DNA from 3 places in the Streptomyces sp. NEAU-174 genome. Region 2 is predicted to be linked to each of the others. Evidence: riboswitches for the same ligand, from Rfam matches in the RefSeq annotation. Region 2 holds a riboswitch; each other region holds the start of a gene.
What was found. A riboswitch is a leader RNA that binds a small molecule or an ion and turns the genes downstream of it on or off. The one in region 2 is predicted to bind cyclic di-AMP.

Region 1 (6,976 bases), on a different contig from region 2:
GAGGGCCACCCGTACCACCACACCCCGATCGGCTCCATGGCCGACCTGGACGCGGCCTCCCTGGAGGACGCGCGGGAGTTCTTCCGCACCTACTACGCCCCCAACAACGCCGTGCTGTCGATCGTCGGCGACATCGACCCCGAGCAGACGCTCGCCTGGATCGAGAAGTACTTCGGCTCCATCCCCTCCCACGAGGGCAAGCGGCCGCCGCGTGACGGCACGCTCCCGGAGGTGATCGGCGGTCAGCTGCGCGAGGTCGTGGAGGAGGAGGTCCCGGCCCGCGCCCTGATGGCCGCCTACCGGCTGCCACACGACGGCACCCGCGAGGCAGACGCCGCCGATCTGGCGCTGACCGTCCTCGGCGGCGGCGAGTCCTCCCGGCTCCACAACCGGCTGGTGCGCCGCGACCGCACCGCCGTGGCCGCCGGGTTCGGCCTGCTGCGGCTGTCGGGCGCCCCCTCGCTCGGCTGGCTGGACGTGAAGACCTCCGGCGGTGTCGAGGTGCCCGACATCGAGGCCGCCGTCGACGAGGAGCTGGCCCGCTTCGCCGAGGAGGGGCCGACCCCGCAGGAGATGGAGCGCGCCCAGGCGCAGATCGAGCGCGAGTGGCTGGACCGGCTGGCCACGGTCGGCGGCCGGGCCGACGAGCTCTGCCGTTACGCGGTGCTCTTCGGCGACCCGCAGCTGGCGCTGACCGCCGTGGAGCGGGTGCTCGACATCAGCCCCGAGGAGGTGCGGGCCGTGGCCGCGGCGCGGCTGCGCCCCGACAACCGCGCCGTGCTGGTCTACGAGCCCGTCCAGGGCGCCGAGGACGCAGCCGACACCGCCGAAGCCGCCGAGACCGACGCAGAAGGGGAGGCGGCCCAGTGAGCGACGCCGTCACCGCGACCATGACCTTCCACCCGCAGCCCAAGGGCGGCGCCCCCAGGCCGTGGGCGTTCCCCGCCCCCGAGCGCGGTGAGCTGCCCAACGGCCTCACCGTGCTGCGCTGCCACCGCCCCGGCCAGCAGGTCGTCGCCGTGGAGATCAACCTGGAGGCGCCGCTGGACGCCGAGCCGGCCGGGCTCGAAGGCGTCGCCACGATCATGGCGCGCGCCCTGTCGGAGGGCACCGACAAGCACGACGCCGAGGAGTTCGCCGCCGAGCTCGAGCGCTGCGGCGCCACGCTGGACGCCCACGCCGACCACGCCGGCGTCCGCGTCTCCCTGGAGGTCCCGGTCTCCCGGCTGCCCAAGGCGCTCGGTCTGGTGGCCGACGCGCTGCGCGCCCCCGCCTTCCCGGACGGCGAGGTCGAGCGGCTGGTGCGCAACCGGCTGGACGAGATCCCCCATGAGCTGGCCAACCCGGCCCGCCGCGCCTCGATGGCCCTCTCCGCGGAGCTCTTCCCGGCCGAGTCGCGGATGTCCCGGCCGCGCCAGGGCACCCAGGAGACCATCGAGGGCATCGACGCCGCGGCCGTGCGGGCCTTCTACGAGGCACATATCCGCCCCTCCACCGCCACCGCCGTCATCGTGGGCGACCTCGGCGGCGTCGACCTGGACCGGGCGCTCGCGGACACCCTCGGCGCCTGGACGGGCGGGGCGGGCGCGCCGCGCACGGCTCCGCCGATCGTCGCGGACGACACCGGCCGTGTGGTGATCGTCGACCGGCCGGGCGCGGTGCAGACCCAGCTGCTCATCGGGCGCGTGGGCGCCGACCGCCACGACCGGGTCTGGCCCGCGCAGGTGCTCGGCACGTACTGCCTGGGCGGCACCCTCACCTCCCGCCTCGACCGCGTGCTGCGCGAGGAGAAGGGCTACACCTACGGGGTGCGCGCCTTCGGCCAGGTGCTGCGCTCCGGGCCCCCGTCGCCCACGGGCGGCTCCTCGGGCGCCTCGATGCTGGCGATCAGCGGCTCGGTGGCCACCGAGGTCACCGGCCCCGCGCTGGACGACCTCTGGAAGGTGCTGCGCACGCTGAAGGAGCAGGGGCTGACCGACGACGAGCGCGATGTCGCGGTGCAGAACCTGGTGGGCGTCGCCCCGCTGAAGTACGAGACGGCGGCGTCCGTCGCGAACACCCTCGCGGACCAGGTCGAGCAGCATCTTCCGGACGACTTCCAGGCGCAGTTGTACGCCCGGCTGGCGGAGACCGGCACGGTGGAGGCCACCGCCGCGGTGGTGAGCGCCTTCCCGGCGGACCGGCTGGTCACGGTGCTGGTCGGGGACGCCTCGGCGATCGAGGAGCCGGTCCGGGCGCTGGGCATCGGCGAGGTCAGCGTCATCTCCAACTGAGGCGGGGAGAGTTGGCCGGATCCGTGCGCTGAACCACCGGTCCGGCCGACTCGCTGACGGTCCCGCGGACGGTCCGGTGGGCCTCCGGTCCATGAGCCGGCGGCGGAGGGACCCCGGCCCCGGAAGGGCGCCGGAGTCCATCCGACATGCCCGATTTATAGGATTGACTGCTTGTTTGGTTTGTGGGGAGAGCAACAAAAAACCGGAACCGTTTGGTGATCGAAAGCGAGCCCGTTTAGCGTCAGTCCGGCTGTTCGCCAGCGACCCGCCGCACCCGCGGCACCGGACAGTCATCGCCGAGTCCCCGTACGGCGCAAGCCAGGGGAGCCGGGGACCCAACACGTCCCCAGGGGTGAATCGGGCGCCTTCCCCGGCCGGGGGAGGGGTCCGTAGGAGACCTTCCTGCTCCGAACCCGTCAGCTAACCCGGTAGGCGAGAAGGAAGGAAAGGAGTGCGCCTCAGTATGGCGTCCACCCGCACTGCCACCGGGAAGCACCGCCGCACCACCAAGGTCAACATCCGCACGAGCGCCAACGTCGTGGGCATCACGACCGTCGCCTCGGGTGTGGTCGCCGGGATCACCGGACAGGCGTTCGCGGCCGACGGGGCCCCCGATCCCCAGCAGACCGGTCTGACCCAGGCGATCGTGATCGGCGACGGGATCGCGGACCACATCGAGGCCCAGGCGCAGTCCCAGGAGACCGCCGCCGAGCAGGCCGCCGCCAAGGCCAAGGCAGAGGCGATCGCCCGCCAGGAGGCCGCCAGGAAGGCGGAGGCCGCGGCGAAGAAGGCCAAGGCCGAGCGCGAGGCCAAGGAGCGCGCGGCGCGCGAGGCCGAGCGCAAGCGCCTCAACACCTTCGTGTCGCCGATCAGCGGCTCCTACGTCTCCACCGGCTACCAGGCGTCCAGCGGGCTGTGGTCCTCCGGCACCCACACCGGTATCGACTTCCACGCCTCCACCGGCACCACGGTGCACTCCGTGGGCATGGGCGAGATCGTCGAGGCGGGCTGGGGCGGCTCCTACGGCAACAATGTCGTCATCAAGATGAACGACGGCACGTACACCCAGTACGGCCACCTGTCGTCGATCAGCGTCTCGGTCGGCCAGAAGGTCACCCCCGGCCAGCAGATCGGCCTGTCGGGCGCCACCGGGAACGTCACCGGACCGCATCTGCACTTCGAGGCCCGCACCAGCCCGGACTACGGCTCGGACATGGACCCGCTGTCGTACCTGCGTAACCACGGCGTCAACGTCTGACGCACGGCGTCAACGTCTGACCCGTCGCGCGTCCGGCGCGAACGCCGCGCGGGTCCCACGATCCCGGGATCCCGGGATTCCGAGACCCCGTGAGACTTCCGAGAAGGCCCCGTCCGCCGGACGGGGCCTTCGGCGTGCCACCGCCCGGCTGACCAAAAAATATCCATGAAATGCTTCCCGCCATCGGAAATGGCGGCCGCGTGGAATAGAGTCTGTCAACGCGCGTTCCATGGTTAGTTTCGCGGGCGTTAAGGCGGAGGTTCGACAATGCGGGACCGTAAATGAGCGGGGATACGAACGCGGTCCAGGGCGGTCGCCGGATTTCGGCACACGCGATCTGCGCGGCGATTCGCGACGACATCGTCTCCGGTGCGTATCAGCCCGGCAGCCGCCTCACCGAGGAACTGCTCGCCCGGCGCTACGGCGTCTCCCGGGTGCCGGTCCGCGAGGCCCTGCGCACCCTGGAGTCCGAGGGCTTTGTGACCACCCGGCGGCACGCGGGGGCCTGCGTCGCCCAGCCCTCCGAGCGCGAGGCGGCCGATCTGCTGGACATCCGCGCGCTGCTGGAGCCGCTGGGCGCCGCACGGGCCGCACAGCGCCGCACCGAGGCCCATCTGAAGGTGCTGCGCGGACTGGTCCGGCTCGGCCGGGAGCGGGCCCAGGGCGGTCAGCTCGGCGAACTGCGGCCGCTGGGCGACTGGTTCCACGAGACGCTCGCCCAGGCGTCCGGCAGCCCGAGCCTGGCCGCGCTGCTCGTCCAGCTGCGCCGTAAGACCGCGTGGGTGTACGCGGCCGCTCCCGGCCCGCGGCCCGCGCCCCCCGAGGGCGCCGTGCGCCCCGACCCGGCCGCGCGGGCCATGGAGTCCTGGGCGGAGCACGGCGCGCTGGTGGACGCGGTGGCGCGCGGCGACGCCGACCGCGCGCGGGCGCTCGCCACCGCGCACACCGAGCGCGCGCTGTCGGAATACCGGCTGCGCCGCCCGATTCCGGTGAGGACTTCGAAACATTCCGTCAACACGGCGAGCGGCCGGAATTAACAGAGCTCCCGTATACAACTCTTGGGAATTCTGTACGCGGAAACATGAAAACGGCGGGGCTGCGGTGACCATTACGGCCACCGCGGCCCCGCCGTGCCGAATCCCTGAAATCACTCCGGGAATCACCAGGGAATTCCAGGCAGGGCTCGCCCGGGGTCAGACGGTCTCGGGAAGCTCCTCGAGCCCCTCCGCCACCAGCTTCGCCAGACGGTCGAGCGCCACCTCGGCGTCGTCCGCGTCGGAAGCGAGGACGACCTCCTCGCCGCCCTGCGCGCCCAGGCCGAGCACGGCCAGCATGGAGGCGGCGTTGACCGGGGTGCCGTCGCCCTTGGCGATCGTGATGGGGACGCCGGCGGCGGTGGCCGCCCGGACGAAGATCGACGCAGGGCGGGCGTGCAGGCCCTCGGCCCAGCCGATGGTGACGCGGCGCTCAGCCATGGTGTTGCCCTTCAGGTGTGACGGTGGTGTTGTCTAGACCAAAATCATACGGTGTCCGGATTCACCCGAACGATGTCCGAGTGAGCCCGGCCATGCCCGGACTGGCCCGACACGGACCTTCCCCCGACACTTGGCCCCGACGCAAGGGTGTCCACCATCCGGACCGGGCGGGCCCGTACCCTGGCTCCCATGCGGAGCCCGTCGGACCATCACGCCTACCCGACCCACTGGGAAGCCGATGTGGTGCTCCGGGACGGCGGCACGGCGCAGATCCGTCCCATCACCACCGATGACGCCCAGCGGCTGGTCAGCTTCTACGAGCGGGTCTCGGACGAGTCGAAGTACTACCGCTTCTTCGCGCCCTACCCCCGTCTCTCCGATCGCGATGTCCACCGCTTCACCCACCACGACTACGTCGACCGGGTGGGCCTGGCGGCCATCGTGGGGGATGAGTTCATCGCCACCGTTCGGTACGACCGCATCGACGGCCGGGGGATGCCCGCCGCGGCCCCCGCCGACGAGGCCGAGGTCGCCTTCCTCGTCCAGGACGCCCACCAGGGCCGTGGGGTGGCCTCCGCGCTCCTCGAACACATCGCCGCCGTGGCACGCGAACGGGGCATCCGGCGGTTCGCCGCCGAGGTGCTGCCCGCCAACAACAAGATGATCAAGGTGTTCACGGACGCGGGCTACACCCAGAAGCGCAGCTTCGAGGACGGGGTCGTCCGCCTCGAGTTCGACCTCGAACCCACCGACCGCTCCCTGGCCGTCATGCGCGCCCGTGAGCAGCGCGCCGAGGCGCGCTCCGTCCAGCGGCTGCTCGCGCCCGGCTCCGTGGCCGTCATCGGCACCAGCCGCACGCCCGGCGGTGTCGGCCGCACCGTGCTGCGCAACCTCCTGGACGGCGGCTTCACCGGGCGCGTCCACGCCGTCAACCACGCCTTCCCCGACGACATGACGCGCCTGGAGCCCGAGGGCGTCCCGGCCCACCGCTCGCTGCGCGCCATAGAGGAGCCCGTGGACCTGGCCGTCGTCGCCGTCCCCGCCGAGCGGGTGCCCGCCGTCGTGGCCGAATGCGGCGACCACGGCGTCCAGGGGCTCGTCGTGCTCTCCGCCGGATACGCCGAGAGCGGGGGCGAGGGCCGTGACCGGCAGCGGGAGCTGGTCCGCCAGGCCCGGTCCTACGGCATGCGCGTCATCGGCCCCAACGCCTTCGGCGTCATCAACACCGCCGACGGCGTCCGGCTGAACGCCTCCCTGTCCCCACAGCTGCCCAACCCCGGCCGGCTGGGCCTGTTCACCCAGTCCGGGGCGATCGGCATCGCGCTGCTGTCCGGGCTGAACCGGCGCGGCGCCGGGCTGGCGAGCCTCGCCGGGATCGCGGGGATATCGACCTTCGTGTCCGCCGGGAACCGCGCGGACGTCTCGGGCAACGACCTGCTCCAGTACTGGTACGACGATCCGCTGACCGACGTCGTCCTGATGTACCTGGAGTCGATCGGCAACCCCCGCAAGTTCACCCGGCTCGCCAGGCGCACCGCGGCCGTCAAACCAGTGGTCGTCGTCAAGGGCGCCCGCCACACCGGCAGCGCCCCCACCGGCCATGCCGTACCGACCACCCGGATCCCGGACGCCACCGTCTCCGATCTGCTGCGGCAGGCGGGCGTCATCCGGGTCGACACCGTGACCGAACTCGCCGACACCGGGGTGCTGCTCGCCTCCCAGCCGCTGCCCGCCGGTCCGCGCGTCGCCATCCTCGGCAACTCCGAGTCGCTCGGCCTGATCACCTACGACGCCTGCCTCACCGAGGAACTCCGCCCGCTGCCGCCCCGCGACCTGACCACGGACGCCACCCCGGACGACTTCCGGCGCGCCCTTGCCGAGGCCCTCGCCGACGACACCTGTGACGCCGTGATCGTCACCGCCATCCCCTGGGTCGGCGACGGCAGCGCCCAGGCCCTCGCGGCGGCCGT
Region 2 (6,976 bases):
GTTCGCGGAGCCGGACGTCCTCGATCTCACCCGCCGGGACAATCAGCACCTCGGCTACGGCCACGGCATCCATTACTGTCTGGGCGCCCCGCTGGCCCGGCTGGAGGCCCGGACCGCGATCGCCACCCTGCTGCGGCGGCTCCCCGGGCTGCGGCTCGCGGAGGATCCGGACGATCTGCGGTGGCGCGGCGGGCTGATCATGCGCGGGCTGCGCACGCTTCCGGTGACCTGGAATTCCGCGGACGGCTGAGCCCCGCGAAACGGGCGGCCGAGAGCCCCAAGGCCCGTACGGGCGGACATAGGTGATGAATGATCAGCCGTGTGACCTTGGCGTGACCTGGGATACATCGCCTTGTGATGATCGAGTGCCCTCGCTATGTTCACCGGCAAACCTTGTCGCCATAGGGCCATAGCGCCATAGGAGAGGTCAATCGCATGCGTTCCGGTAATGGTCGACACCGTCGCCCCCGTCAGGCCCCGGCCATCATCGTCGCGGCGGGGGTCACGGGAGCGGGCCTCGCCATACCCCTCTTCGGGGCGGCCGGCGCACAGGCCGCCCAGACCGCCACCTGGGATCACGTCGCCGAGTGCGAGAGCGGCGGTATGTGGAGCGCCAACGAGGGCAACGGCTTCTACGGCGGGCTCCAGCTGACCCTCGACATGTGGAAGAAGTACGGCGGCACGGAGTACGCCCCGCGCCCCGACCTGGCCAGCCGCTCCCAGCAGATATCCGTCGCCGAGGCGATCCTGGGCGACCGCGGCCCCGACGCCTGGCCGAGCTGTGCGCTGGGCGCCGGGCTCACCGACGGCGGTGGCGCCCCCGATGTGGACCCCGGCAGCACGGCCACCTCGGACCCGGGGACGGGCCGCGGCGATGACGACCCGGGGGACCGGGGGCGGGACGGCTCCTCCTCGGACGCCGACCGTTCGGGGACGTCCGACGGCGCCGACGGGCCGGACGCGCCGGACGCGTCCGGGTCGGCCGAGGGTACGGAGGCGCCCCACACCTCCAAGTCCCCCGACGGGTTGGACGGCTCCGCCTCGGACGACCCGGCGGCGGACGATTCGGATGCGCACGATTCGGAGGCGGACGGCCCCTCGGGCTCGGACCGCCCCTCGGCGTCGGACGACTCCAGGACCCCCTCGGCCGACCCGTCGCCCTCCGGCCGCCACCGCGGCTCCCCGGACGCCGGGGAGGGGGCCGACGACGGCGACGCGGGGAGCGCACGGCCCTCCGGGCGCCATGCCTCGCGCGGCGCTTCGGACCGCGACGCGGGCTCCACGGACGACGATTACACTGTTCGCCCCGGTGACAACCTGTCAGGGATCGCCGAGCACCAGAATGTGTCCCGGGGTTGGGAAGGGCTCTACGAGTCCAACGAGGACCTCATCGGAACCGACCCCGATCTGATCATCCCTGGTCAGCGACTTGACCTCACCATCAGGGAGCAGTGATTCGGGGGGAATTGCCCGATCTGGACCCGGTGAGACATACATCTCGTCACATTTTCCGGGGCGCACCTCGTGTCCGATCCCTCCTCACCCGGCCCCACCTGCGCCGATGTGGGCCGGGTGAGATCAATTACAGCCCCATTCACTGCCCTTGGGGTGTTTGAACGTTCTTGGCAGGTGTGTTTAACGTCTTTCCGCTCGCCACCGCGGGCACCGTCGATCGTCACGCCGAATCCTGCCGGCGGTCGGGGGGAAGCCGACGCGTCAGCGCCGAAGGCAGGAGCGGGGGACCCAAGGTAGGTGCCGAGTGGCCTGTGGATACGGGCTTGTCGGCTAGGGGTGAAGCCGGGAGCGACCATCGCGACCGGCCGGGCAACTCACGTCCGAACCCGACAGCTCACCTCGTAGGCGTCGGTGAGGAAACGAACCAAAATGCTCAAGTCCAACGGGAAGCACCGCCGCCCCTCCAAGGCCACCCGTATCGCCGCGCTCACCGGTCTCGCCGGTGCCGCCGTGGCGGCACCGCTCATCGGGGCGACCTCCGCCTCCGCGGCCACCACCTCGCAGTGGGACCAGGTCGCGCAGTGCGAGTCCGGTGGCAACTGGTCGATCAACACCGGCAACGGCTACTTCGGCGGCTTGCAGTTCTCGAGCTCCACCTGGGCCGCCTACGGCGGCACGGCCTACGCCTCCACCGCGGACAAGGCCAGCAAGGCCCAGCAGATCCAGATCGCCGAGAAGGTCCTGGGCAGCCAGGGCAAGGGCGCCTGGCCGGTCTGCGGCAAGGGTCTGACCTCCGGCGGCAGCCCCTCCGCCCCGTCCGCGCCCTCCGGCTCGCAGGACCAGCCCTCGGCGACCACCAAGTCCGCCCCGGCCGCCCAGCCGGCGCAGCCGAAGGCCCAGCCGCGCACCGCGCCCGAGCACGCCGCGCGGCAGCAGACTCGTGGCCCGATCAAGAAGGGTGACGGCGAGTACAAGGTCAAGTCCGGCGACACCCTCGGCAAGATCGCCAAGGTTCACGACGTCAAGGGCGGCTGGAAGAAGCTCTTCGAGCTGAACAAGGACATCGTGGAGCAGGCCGACCTGATCTTCCCGGGCCAGCAGCTGCACCTCCGCTGAGCCACGGTCATGACGGGCCCCGGCCGGGCGTGCCGCCCCTATGGCGCGCCCGGCCGGGGCTTTCCCAATGCGCGGGAATTCTGGATTTTGATCCGGAATCCGGCGTTTTGTGTCGTGCCCCTGTCTCGTGGGGCGGGCGAACGCGGGGCGCAGCCCTCCCGGCCCGTTAGGCTCGTGCTGCTACCGCAGACCCATACGAAGGAGAACCTCGTGCCGTCCATCGACGTCGTCGTAGCTCGCGAGATCCTCGACTCGCGAGGCAACCCCACGGTCGAGGTCGAGGTCGGCCTCGACGACGGCAGCACCGGCCGTGCCGCCGTGCCGTCCGGCGCCTCCACCGGCGCCTTCGAGGCCCTCGAGCTCCGTGACGGCGACAAGAACCGCTACAGCGGCAAGGGCGTGGAGAAGGCCGTCCTCGCCGTGATCGAGCAGATCGGCCCCGAGCTGGTCGGCTATGACGCCACCGAGCAGCGGCTGATCGACCAGGCGATGTTCGACCTGGACGCCACCCCGGACAAGTCCTCGCTCGGTGCCAACGCGATCCTCGGCGTCTCCCTCGCCGTCGCGCACGCCGCCTCCGAGGCGTCCGACCTCCCCCTCTTCCGCTACCTCGGCGGCCCGAACGCCCATCTGCTGCCGGTGCCGATGATGAACATCCTCAACGGCGGGTCGCACGCCGACTCCAATGTGGACATCCAGGAGTTCATGATCGCCCCCGTGGGCGCGGAGTCCTTCTCCGAGGCCCTGCGCTGGGGGGCCGAGGTCTACCACACCCTGAAGTCGGTGCTGAAGGAGCGCGGTCTGTCCACCGGCCTCGGCGACGAGGGCGGCTTCGCGCCGAACCTCGGCTCCAACCGCGAGGCCCTCGACCTGATCCTCGAGGCGGTCAAGAAGGCCGGCTACCAGCCGGGCCAGGACATCGCGCTCGCGCTGGACGTCGCCGCCTCCGAGTTCTACAAGGACGGCGCGTACCAGTTCGAGGGCCAGTCCCGCTCCGCCGCCGAGATGACCTCGTACTACGCCGAGCTGGTCGCCGCGTACCCGCTGGTCTCCATCGAGGACCCGCTGAACGAGGAGGACTGGGACGGCTGGAAGACCATCACCGAGCAGCTCGGCGACAAGGTCCAGCTGGTCGGCGACGACCTCTTCGTCACCAACCCCGAGCGGCTGTCCCGCGGTATCGACAGCGACACCGCGAACGCCCTGCTGGTCAAGGTCAACCAGATCGGCTCGCTGACCGAGACCCTCGACGCGGTCGAGCTGGCCCAGCGCAACGGCTACAAGTGCATGATGTCGCACCGCTCCGGTGAGACCGAGGACGTCACCATCGCCGACCTGGCCGTCGCCACCAACTGCGGCCAGATCAAGACCGGTGCCCCGGCCCGCTCCGAGCGGGTGGCCAAGTACAACCAGCTGCTGCGCATCGAGGAGATCCTCGACGACGCCGCGGTGTACGCGGGCCGTTCCGCCTTCCCGCGCTTCAAGGGCTGAGCGGACACGTCTGACGCCCGTCCCCGGCCGTGGTCCCGTACCGTGGCCGGGGACGGCGTCGCTCGACGGCGTTACCCAAGCGAAGTCATCACCGGGGAGGCGACGTGCCGGCGGATCGGGAACGGTTCTCCACCGCGACCAGGCTCAAGGCGCTCGGCGAGCACGCCGCCGCCCGGGTCTACCGCGTGCGCACCAAGCGCCGCCGCGGCCGGCTGACCGGCCGGGCCGCCCTGCTCGCGCTGGTCGTCTGCTCCCTCGTCGTGGCGCTCGCCTATCCGATGCGGCAGTACATCTCCCAGCGCTCCGACATCGCCGAGCAGCGGCACGAGGCCCAGCGGGCCCGCGAGGACGTGAAGAAGCTGCGGGAGCGGAAGGCCCGGCTGCGCGACCCCGCCTACACCGAGCAGCAGGCCCGGGAGCGGCTGCACTTCCTGATGCCGGGGGAGACCGGCTACTCCGTGGTGGACGGCGCCGGCTCCACCGAGCACTCCACCGACCAGGGCGCGGCCGGCCGCCCCTGGTACACCAACCTCTGGGACGCCGTGGACACGGCGGACGCGGCGGGGGCGGGCGGCGCGCGCCGCTGAGGCGCCGCGCTCCGGCCGCCGGCCGCACCCGGCGTTCGAATCGAAACGAAGAAGAAGAGCTTTCCCACTCATGGATACGCCCCCGCCCCAGACGGAGCCCACCGCGCCCACCGACGCGGACATCCACGCCGTACGGGAGCAGCTGAACCGGGTGCCCCGGGGCCTGCGCGCCATCGCGCACCGCTGCCCCTGCGGCAATCCGGACGTCGTGGAGACCGCGCCGCGGCTCGAGGACGGTACGCCCTTCCCCACCCTCTACTACCTGACCTGTCCGCGCGCCGCGTCCGCGATCGGCACGCTGGAGGCCGAGGGCGTGATGAAGGAGATGACGGCCCGGCTGGGCACCGACCCAGAGCTGGCCGCCGCCTACCGCGCCGCCCACGAGGACTACATCGCGCGCCGCGACGCCGTCGAGGTGCTCCAGGGCTTCCCCAGCGCGGGCGGCATGCCGGACCGGGTGAAGTGCCTGCATGTGCTGGTGGCCCACTCCCTCGCGGCCGGCCCCGGGGTCAATCCGCTGGGGGACGAGGCGATCGCGATGCTGCCGGAGTGGTGGCGCAAGGGCCCGTGTGTGAGCCCCTGCCAGACCGAGGCCCCGGGCCGGGAGGAGAGCGCATGACCCGCGTCGCCGCCGTGGACTGCGGCACCAACTCGATCCGGCTCCTGGTGGCGGACGCCGATCCGGCCACCGGGGAGCTGATCGAGCTCGACCGCCGGATGAAGATCGTCCGGCTGGGCCAGGGCGTGGACCGCACGGGCCGGCTCGCCCCCGAGGCCCTGGAGCGCACCTTCGCCGCCTGCCGCGAGTACGCGGAGGTCGTGCGTGAGCTGGGCGCCGAGCGGGTCCGCTTCGTGGCCACCTCCGCCTCCCGGGACGCCGAGAACCGCGAGGAGTTCGTGCGCGGGGTCGTGGAGATCCTGGGCGTGGAGCCCGAGGTGATCACCGGGGACCAGGAGGCGGAGTTCTCCTTCACCGGGGCCACCAAGGAGCTCACCGGCCATGACCATGTGGCCGGGCCGTATCTGGTGGTGGACATCGGCGGCGGTTCGACGGAGTTCGTCGAGGGCGGCGACGGGGTGCGGGCGGCCCGCAGCGTGGACATCGGCTGCGTCCGGCTGACCGAGCGCCATCTGGTGGCGGACGGCCGGATCACCGATCCTCCGACGGAGGATCAGATCGCCGCCATAAGGGCCGATGTGGAGCGGGCGCTGGACCTGGCCGAGCGCACCGTGCCGCTCAGCCGCGCCTGCCGTCCCGCGGACGGCCACGCGCTGGTCGGTCTCGCCGGTTCGGTGACCACCGTGGCCGGGATCGCGCTGGGGCTGAAGGAGTACGACTCCTCCGCGATCCACCACTCCCGGATCACCCTCGGCCAGGTCCGTGAGATCACGGGCAGGCTGCTCGGCTCAAGCCACGCGGAGCGGGCGGCGATCCCGGTGATGCACCCGGGGCGGGTCGACGTGATCGGCGCGGGGGCGCTCATCCTGCTTTCGATCATGGAAAGGACCGGCGCCGAGGAGGTCGTGGTGAGCGAACACGACATCCTCGACGGGCTCGGCTGGAGCATCGCCTGAGCGGGCGGAATAACGTATGAGCGGCCGCGGAACCCCCTTCGGGGGCCCTCCGCGAGCCGCCTCCGAGAAAGTTCGTGAAACTCTTCACATGAAAAAGGCGCCTGGTGGCCGCCCCGATGCGGCGCTCTGGGGCGGTTTCGGCGGCCGAGCCCCGTAACTGACCGGATCGTGAGGTGTCAGGACGGTATTCGGTGTCCCCGCGCGGACCGTCTGGTCTACTCGCGGGTTCAGTCACAAGCCCTGTTCAGAGGGGTGGGAACGTCTCGATCCGGCCAGTGGTTCCGCTGTGCCGGTATGGCGTCCATCACGGGGGCGGCGGAGTGTAGCAGATACCTCCACCATGCTTGTGAAGGGGCTCACGAGGTCCCCCCCAAGGGGTGCTGGATACTCGAATCATGAGCACCACGGAGCGTCCCAGGATCCTCGTTGTAGGCGGTGGGTACGTTGGCTTGTACGCGGCGCGCCGCATTCTGAAGAAGATGCGGTACGGCGAGGCGACCGTCACGGTCGTCGACCCTCGCTCGTACATGACGTACCAGCCCTTCCTCCCCGAAGCTGCGGCCGGCAGCATCTCCCCGCGCCACGTCGTGGTTCCGCTGCGGCGCGTGCTCCCCAAGGCGGAGGTCCTCACCGGCCGCGTGTCGACCATCGACCAGGACCGCAAGGTCGCCGTCATCCAGCCGCTCGTCGGCGAGACGTACGAGCTGCCCTTCGACTACCTGGTCGTCGCCCTCGGCGCGGTCTCCCGCACC
Region 3 (6,976 bases), on a different contig from region 2:
ACAACAAGATCCGCTTCAAGGACAACCATCTCGCCGAGGTCAAGAAGCAGTTCGAGAAGGCCAACCCCGGCAAGAAGGTCAAGCTGATCCCGATCCAGGCGCAGGACAACGACTACGCCACCAAGGTCCAGCAGATGATGCGGTCCCCCAAGACCGCCCCGGACCTGGTCTACGAGGACACCTTCCGGATCAACTCCGACATCAAGGCGGGCTATCTGCGCCCCCTCGACGAGTATCTGGCCAAGTGGAAGACCTGGGACCAGTTCGTCGACACCGCGAAGGCCGCCGCCAAGGCCGAGGACGGCAAGACGTACGGCGTCCCGGACGGCACCGACACCCGGGGCCTGTGGTTCAACAAGGAGATCTTCGCCAAGGCCGGGCTGCCCGCCGACTGGTCCCCGAAGAACTGGAACGAGATCCTCGAGGCGGCGCGCACGATCAAGAAGAAGGTCCCCGGCGTCATCCCGCTCAACGTCTACACCGGCAAGGCCCCGGGCGAGACCTCCGTGATGCAGGGCTTCGAGATGCTGCTGTACGGCACGGGCGAGGCGGGCGGGAACCCACTCTACGACCCCGGCGCCAAGAAGTGGGTCACCGGCGGCAAGGGGTTCACCGACGCCCTCGGCTTCCTCAAGACCGTCTACTCCGAGAAGCTGGGCCCGGACATCTCCGACGCCCTCGACCCCAACGTCGGCACCACCGTCTACAGCGAATGGCTGCCCAAGGGCGAGCTGGCCATCGCCCTCGACGGCTCCTGGCTCGGCCAGAACTGGCTGAAGACCGGCGGCAAGCCGTGGCCCGAGTGGTCCAAGACCCTCGGCCAGGCCCCGATGCCCACGCAGCACGGCCAGGCGCCCGGCAAGGTCAGCATGTCCGGCGGCTGGACGTGGGCGATCACCGCGAAGTCCAAGAACCCCGATCTGGCCTGGAAGTTCATCCAGCAGCTCCAGACCAAGGACAACGCGGTCACCTGGGACATCGTCGACGCGCAGATCGCGGTCCGCAAGGACGTCGCGCAGGACCCGAAGTACACCTCGTCCATGCCCGGGATCACCTTCTTCACGGGCCTGGTGAAGAACACCCACTACCGGCCCACCACCCCCGTCTATCCGCAGGTCTCCACGGCGATCGGCGAGGCGATGGAGGCGGCGACCACGGGTGACTCCTCACCGGAGAAGGCCGCGAAGTCCTACGACGACCAGCTGAAGTCCATCGCCGACGGCGCCACGGTGGCGGCGGGCGGCCAGGGCTGAGGGCCGCCCCCCGATGGCAACCGCGACCAAGGTGGCGGCGGCCCCGACGGAGACCCCGGCCCGGCCGGGCCCCCGTCGCGGCCGCCCCCTGCGCTGGCTCCCGCTCGCCCCCGCCACCGTCATGCTGCTGCTCTTCCTCGGTGGCCCGATCGCCTACTGCGTCTATATCGCCTTCACGAACATGCAGCTCACGGGCGCGTCCTCCACGGACTTCGTGGGCCTGGACAACTTCCAGCGCGCCTTCGGGGACGACGACTTCCGTAACGCGGTCGTCCTCACCCTCGTCTTCACCCTGCTCTCCTCCCTCGTCGGCCAGAACACCCTCGGCCTAGCCCTGGCCGCCCTGATGCAGCGCGCCTCCCGGCCGGTGCGCACGCTCACCGGCTCGATCGTCATCGCGGCCTGGGTCGTCCCCGAGATCGTGGCGGGCTTCCTGCTGTACGCGTTCTTCCGCCGCGAGGGCACGCTCAACGCGCTGCTGGACTGGCTGGGCCTGCCGTCCCAGAACTGGCTCTACACCCTGCCCATCCTCGCCGTCTCCTTCGCCAACGTCTGGCGCGGCACGGCCTTCTCGATGCTCGTCTACTCCGCCGCGCTGTCGGAGATCCCCAAGGAGATCACCGAGGCCGCGGAGGTCGACGGCGCCGGCGGCCTCGGCCGCTTCTGGCACATCACCCTGCCGATGATCCGCCGCTCCATCGGCACCAATCTGATGCTGAACACCCTCCAGACGCTGTCGGTGTTCGGCCTCATCTGGGCCATGACCCGAGGCGGCCCGGGAAACCGCAGCCAGACCCTCCCGGTCTTCATGTACGACCAGGCGTTCAACAAGTCCCTCATCGGCTACGGCACGGCGGTGGCCCTGCTGTTGCTGCTGGTGGGTGCGTTGTTCTCGGTGGTGTACCTGCGGCTGATGCGCGAGGAGGTCTGAGCTCCCCGCTCGGCGGGGCACACGCCGGGCGGAACGTGATTGCCGACACACAACACACACATCCGCGCCCCTGTTGTCAGGCATGTCACACTTATCCATCCCGAACGTGACCGCGCCAGGAGCGAGTTCGCTCATGCCCACTTGTGAAGACCTTGTGTTCGAACCGAGGTCCCTCTAGCGTGCTCGGCGTTCGAGAAGCGAACACCACGTTGCCGGGCCGCCGAATCCTGCCCACCGGCGCCGCGGCAGCACGTCATCACACCGTCGGGCAGGAGTGGGGGACCCACTTGCGCCGTGCGGACAACACGTACCGGACGGCTAGGGGTGAAGCCGTGGAAGCACACGGCCGGGTGAATCTCCAACCCGAACCCGACAGCTCACCTCGCAGGCGTTCCGGAGTACGGAGCCACCCTGATGTCTGTCGTCGGACAACACCGCTCCCCATGCCCTCAAAGCGCCGCCCAGCGCCTCCTCGGCCGCGCCTCCCCTGTCGGCGCACCCCTCGCGTTTCCGGTTTCTCCACGCAGTGAGTGAAGAAGGCCGCCGACTGGTGTGACCTCAGCCGTATACCGGGGTCACTCATCCACGTACGAGCACGCGGCCGGTGCTGAGCCCTGCCTCCTCGGTGTGCGCGTTTGACGGGGCGGGGTCGCTGCCGGCTTGGCGGGCTCGGAAGCCAGTGCGGCCGTCTGCCGCTCAGCCAGCTCGGAACCCGCCGTGCCTTCCGTCAAACAGGAGGAGACATGTTGAAACCCTTCGCGTTGGACTACGCCCGCCCTGCCGCGCCCCCGCCCATCGTGATCCCTTACGCCTATGACCCCAGACGGCAGTGGAACGTCCTGCCCGACGGCCGCCCGGCCACCAGCGACCGCGCCTTGCTGCTGGCCGCGAGCACCACCTGCTCCACGGCAGGTTCCAAAACCCACTTCGACGACTGACGGGTCCCATGACGGTCCTCATACTGACCTGTGCCGAGGACGTGACCGCGGACATGGTGGTGTCGGCCCTGGACGACCGGGGCGTCCCGGTCGTACGCCTGGACCCTGCCGACCTCCCCGGCCGGGTCAGCCTGTCAGCGGAGTACGTCCAGGGCGACTTCCACGGTCACCTGTCGACCGGTGACCGGGTGGTGAGCATGACCGGACCGCGCTCTATATGGGTACGCAGACCCGGTCGCCCGGCCGCGCAAGCCACCCATCAGGCCGAATGGCTCACGGCCGAGTCCGAACACGCCCTGTACGGAACTCTGCACGCAACGGGCACGCGCTGGATGAATCACCCGGTCGCGGCCCAGCAGGCCCGCCGCAAACCCTGGCAGCTGCGTGTCGCCCACCACAGCGGCTTCGCGGTGCCCCCCACGCTGATCACCAGCTTCCCGCAGATCGCACGCGACTTCGCCGCCCGGTACCGGGATCTCGTCGTGAAGTCGATTTCGGGAGCACACCCCAGTGACCCACCGATGGCACTTCCCACCAGTCGTGTCGAGCCGGATGCCGACTTCGCAGGGGTGACAGCCGGCCCCACCCTTCTTCAACAGCGCGTACCCAAGCGTGCGGACATCCGGCTGACCTGTGTCGGAGACGAGTTGTTCGCCGCCCGGAAGTTGTCCGACCCCAAGGAGGTGGACGGGCGCTTCACCGACAACGGCGCCCTCTGGTCCCCGGCCCGCATACCTGACCGCATCGCGGGGGCCGTCCGTGCCTACGTGTCTCTCGCCCAACTCGCCTACGGCGCTTTCGATTTCGCCGAGGACGGTGACGGCACCTGGTGGTTCCTCGAGTGCAACCAGGGCGGGCAGTTCGGCTTCATCGAGCTGGAGACCGGCCAGCCCATCGCCGAGGCCGTCGCGGCCTGGTTGGCCAGTCGATCCACCCCTCCTCGGTAACGGCGGCCCGGAAGACCGCCCAGGCGGCAGGCGTGCAACGGATGGCCGGGCCGCTGGAGTGAGGGACCCGGCCGGGTCTCCGGGGGCGGCTCCCACGGCGGTGGTGGCGGGCCCTTCCCTCCGCACGCTCCGGTGCCCGACTCCCGGCTCATGTCCCTGTCTGTGGTCACACCCTCAGCTGTCCGCGGGGACGGCCGCGTTCCCAGAGCCGGAGGGCTTGGATTCGACGAACCTCCCCGTGCGCCCCGTCCGGCGGTCGTAGACGAACGCAAGGAGAGACGTCAACTGCTACTTCAGGCCATATCTGGCCGTACCGGTTGGGACCGGTCCCAACCGGCTCGCGATATACCCCGAACGTCGCCGAACGAGCGATTCACACAACCGGAAGGACACCAGACATGGGTACGCGCAACGCCCTCCTCGGGACCATCGCCGCAGCAGGGCTCACCGGAGCCATGCTCACCGCGGTGACTGCGGCTCCGGCTCAGGCCGCCGAAGGCTGCAACACCAACAACGCCAGGACGGTCGCGTCCGCCTCGACCCACTCCCGCGGCATCGAGCTGCGGTACAACGGGACATGCGCATGGGGCAGGATCTTCGGCTCCCCGGGTGACCTGGTGTGGGTGGACCGCAGCTACGACGGCGGCCGAACCTGGAGCCAGCTCAGCGTCACCAAGATCAACACCGGTGGTAGCAACCACACCGACGCGTTCAACAACAAGGGCAATCTCATGCGGGCCTGTGGCAAGGCCGGCAACTATCCGGATGTCGCCTGCACCATCTGGTGGTGACCCGGATCCCTCTCCCTGGCCCGTGGTGTCTGCTTCCGCAGCCACCACGGGCCCTGCGTATCACGCCGCCCCTTGGACCGGGGCCCGTCCGACAAAGGCTGTGTCCGCGTGCGGCCGTGGATCCTCGTCCATGCCAGTACGGCCCCGGCCGTCGCCGCCGCCGTCGCGGCGAGGACGGGACCGCCGAGGGTGATGGCGCGCTGAAGGGAGGCGGCGGCCGTATATCCGGTGCCTGCCTCGGCGGTGGCCCACAGCGACGCGGCCAGGGCGCTGTAGGGGGCGATGCGCCGGTAGGGCAGGCGTGCGGCGCCGACGAGATGGGGGGTGAGGGTGCGCAGGATCGGCAGGAACCGGGCCAGGAAGACCGCGTGGCCCCCGCGGCGGGCCATCAGTGCCTCGGCACGCCGCCATGCGGCGGCGGGGAGGCGGCGGCCGAGGCGTCCGGTGCGCAGGCGGTCGCCGAGGACCTTCCCGGTGCGGTGCGCGAGAAAGTCCCCCGCCACCACGGCGCACGCGGCGGTCGTCACCAGCGACGGAAGGTCGAGCCGCCCGGTGCGGGCCAGTGCGCCGGCGGTCAGCAACAGGGTGAGGGTGGGGATGAAGGCCCCGACCAGCAGGACGGATTCGGCGAGGACGGCCACGGCGACGATCGCGTAGGCACTCGCGGCGGGCACCTGGCCGAGGGTGTTGGCCAGGATGTTCACCGGTCTGCCGCTCCGATGGCGGCGGGCTGCGGGCGCGGGGGCGTGGGCATGGGCGTGGCGGCAGGCCGCTGGAGCCGCCACACCCTGGCGGGGGGCAGGTTGGCCCACACGGTCCGGCAGCCGCCCGCGTACCGGCGCCGGTAGCGGGCCAGGGTCTCCTCCGCCGCCCGGTGCCGACGGACCCGCGCACGGGACGCCAGCAGGGTGCGGGCCTGGCGGGTGCCCAGATAGGCGAAGTACGTCAGGACACCGCCCGGATGCAGCAGTTCCAGATACCGGTCCATGATCGCCTCGATGTCCCCGGGGGCGAAGTTGGCGAAGGGCAGGCCGGAGACGATCACGTCGTAGCGACAGTCCGTGTCCAGCTCCTCGACGCGGGCGGTATGGACCCGGACCCGCTCCGCGACGGCGGCATCGGCGGGTGCGACGGCGAGGTGGCGCAGCCGGTCGGCGAAGCGCGGGTTGGCCTCCACGACGTCCAGGTGGCTGCCGCGCGGCAGCCGCGGGATCAGGACGCGAGTGACGGCCCCCGTCCCGGCCCCCGCCTCCAGAATGTTCAGTGGCCGCCCGGCCCGTGCGCGGACCGGCTCGGTCAGCGCCCGGGCCAGCGCCGTTCCGCTGGGGGCGATGGCTCCGGTGGTGCGCATGTCGCGGGCGGCCTCGATGAGGAACATCCAGCCCTCGGCATGGCGCTGCGCGAGGACACGGTCGTGCGAGGTGGTCCAGTTGTCCATGGCCTCGACGCTAAGAACCGGCCCGCGCAGGTGAATCCGCCGTTGTACGACGCTCTTCCCCCCACGAAAGTAGGGGAACGGCATGGAAGATCGTCGGAGGAAGGGCGACCGGCCGCGCGCCTACGATTTCGGCGTGAGCCGGAAGAAGAGCCTCCTGTGGGCCAGGTACGGGCGATACGGCCTGGTGCTGCTGCTGACAGGGGCCGCCGTCCAGAACGGCGCCGCGACCGTCGGCGGCCAGTACCTGACGGCGCGTACCGCGGGGGCGGTGGTGTGCGGGCTGGCCCTGCTCGTGCGCCGGCTTCCGTGGTTCCTCGCTCCGCTCCTGGCCACGGCCGCGACGGGGCTGGGGGGATGGCCGCTGCTGCCGCTGCTGTTGGTCGCGCTGTTCGACCTGGCCGCGCGGCGCCGCGCCGCGGTGGCCGTGGGCTGCGGCGCCGCCGCCCTGGCCGCCAACGCGGTGGCGCCGACCGCGGTCTCCCTGTGGACGCCACAGCAGTACGGCGCGAACCTGTTCCTGCTACTGGCGGTGGTGGGCGGACTGTGGATAGGCAGCCGCCGCCGCCTGGTGCAGGGGCTCAACGCCCAGGTCGAGCACCTGCGCATCGAGCGGGAACTGCGCGAGGAGAGTGCCCGGGCCGCCGAGCGCACCCGCATCGCCGCCGAGATGCACGACGT

Region 1: another riboswitch for cyclic di-AMP. It lies ahead of ACT2CW_RS33740 (M23 family metallopeptidase); the one in region 2 lies ahead of ACT2CW_RS44745 (LysM peptidoglycan-binding domain-containing protein).
Region 3: another riboswitch for cyclic di-AMP. It lies ahead of tgmA (putative ATP-grasp-modified RiPP); the one in region 2 lies ahead of ACT2CW_RS44745 (LysM peptidoglycan-binding domain-containing protein).

Annotation. Positions count from the first base shown of each region.
Region 1 is NZ_JBQTCE010000013.1:268,822-275,797, reverse strand. Features, by position in the region: gene ACT2CW_RS33750 (M16 family metallopeptidase) at 1-870, shown strand, start outside; gene ACT2CW_RS33745 (M16 family metallopeptidase) at 891-2,273, shown strand; cyclic di-AMP (ydaO/yuaA leader) riboswitch at 2,558-2,722, shown strand; gene ACT2CW_RS33740 (M23 family metallopeptidase) at 2,737-3,531, shown strand; gene ACT2CW_RS33735 (GntR family transcriptional regulator) at 3,813-4,568, shown strand; gene ACT2CW_RS33730 (HPr family phosphocarrier protein) at 4,725-5,006, opposite strand; gene ACT2CW_RS33725 (bifunctional acetate--CoA ligase family protein/GNAT family N-acetyltransferase) at 5,196-6,976, shown strand, end outside.
Region 2 is NZ_JBQTCE010000024.1:93,112-100,087, reverse strand. Features, by position in the region: gene ACT2CW_RS44755 (cytochrome P450 family protein) at 1-250, shown strand, start outside; gene ACT2CW_RS44750 (transglycosylase family protein) at 436-1,455, shown strand; cyclic di-AMP (ydaO/yuaA leader) riboswitch at 1,711-1,878, shown strand; gene ACT2CW_RS44745 (LysM peptidoglycan-binding domain-containing protein) at 1,885-2,571, shown strand; gene eno (phosphopyruvate hydratase) at 2,782-4,062, shown strand; gene ACT2CW_RS44735 (FtsB family cell division protein) at 4,167-4,649, shown strand; gene ACT2CW_RS44730 (DUF501 domain-containing protein) at 4,720-5,268, shown strand; gene ACT2CW_RS44725 (Ppx/GppA phosphatase family protein) at 5,265-6,224, shown strand; gene ACT2CW_RS44720 (NAD(P)/FAD-dependent oxidoreductase) at 6,620-6,976, shown strand, end outside.
Region 3 is NZ_JBQTCE010000003.1:301,593-308,568, forward strand. Features, by position in the region: gene ACT2CW_RS10670 (ABC transporter substrate-binding protein) at 1-1,253, shown strand, start outside; gene ACT2CW_RS10675 (carbohydrate ABC transporter permease) at 1,267-2,184, shown strand; cyclic di-AMP (ydaO/yuaA leader) riboswitch at 2,434-2,590, shown strand; gene tgmA (putative ATP-grasp-modified RiPP) at 2,931-3,122, shown strand; gene tgmB (ATP-grasp ribosomal peptide maturase) at 3,131-4,069, shown strand; gene ACT2CW_RS10690 (glycosyl hydrolase) at 4,468-4,860, shown strand; gene ACT2CW_RS10695 (DedA family protein) at 4,827-5,564, opposite strand; gene ACT2CW_RS10700 (class I SAM-dependent methyltransferase) at 5,561-6,298, opposite strand; gene ACT2CW_RS10705 (sensor histidine kinase) at 6,432-6,976, shown strand, end outside.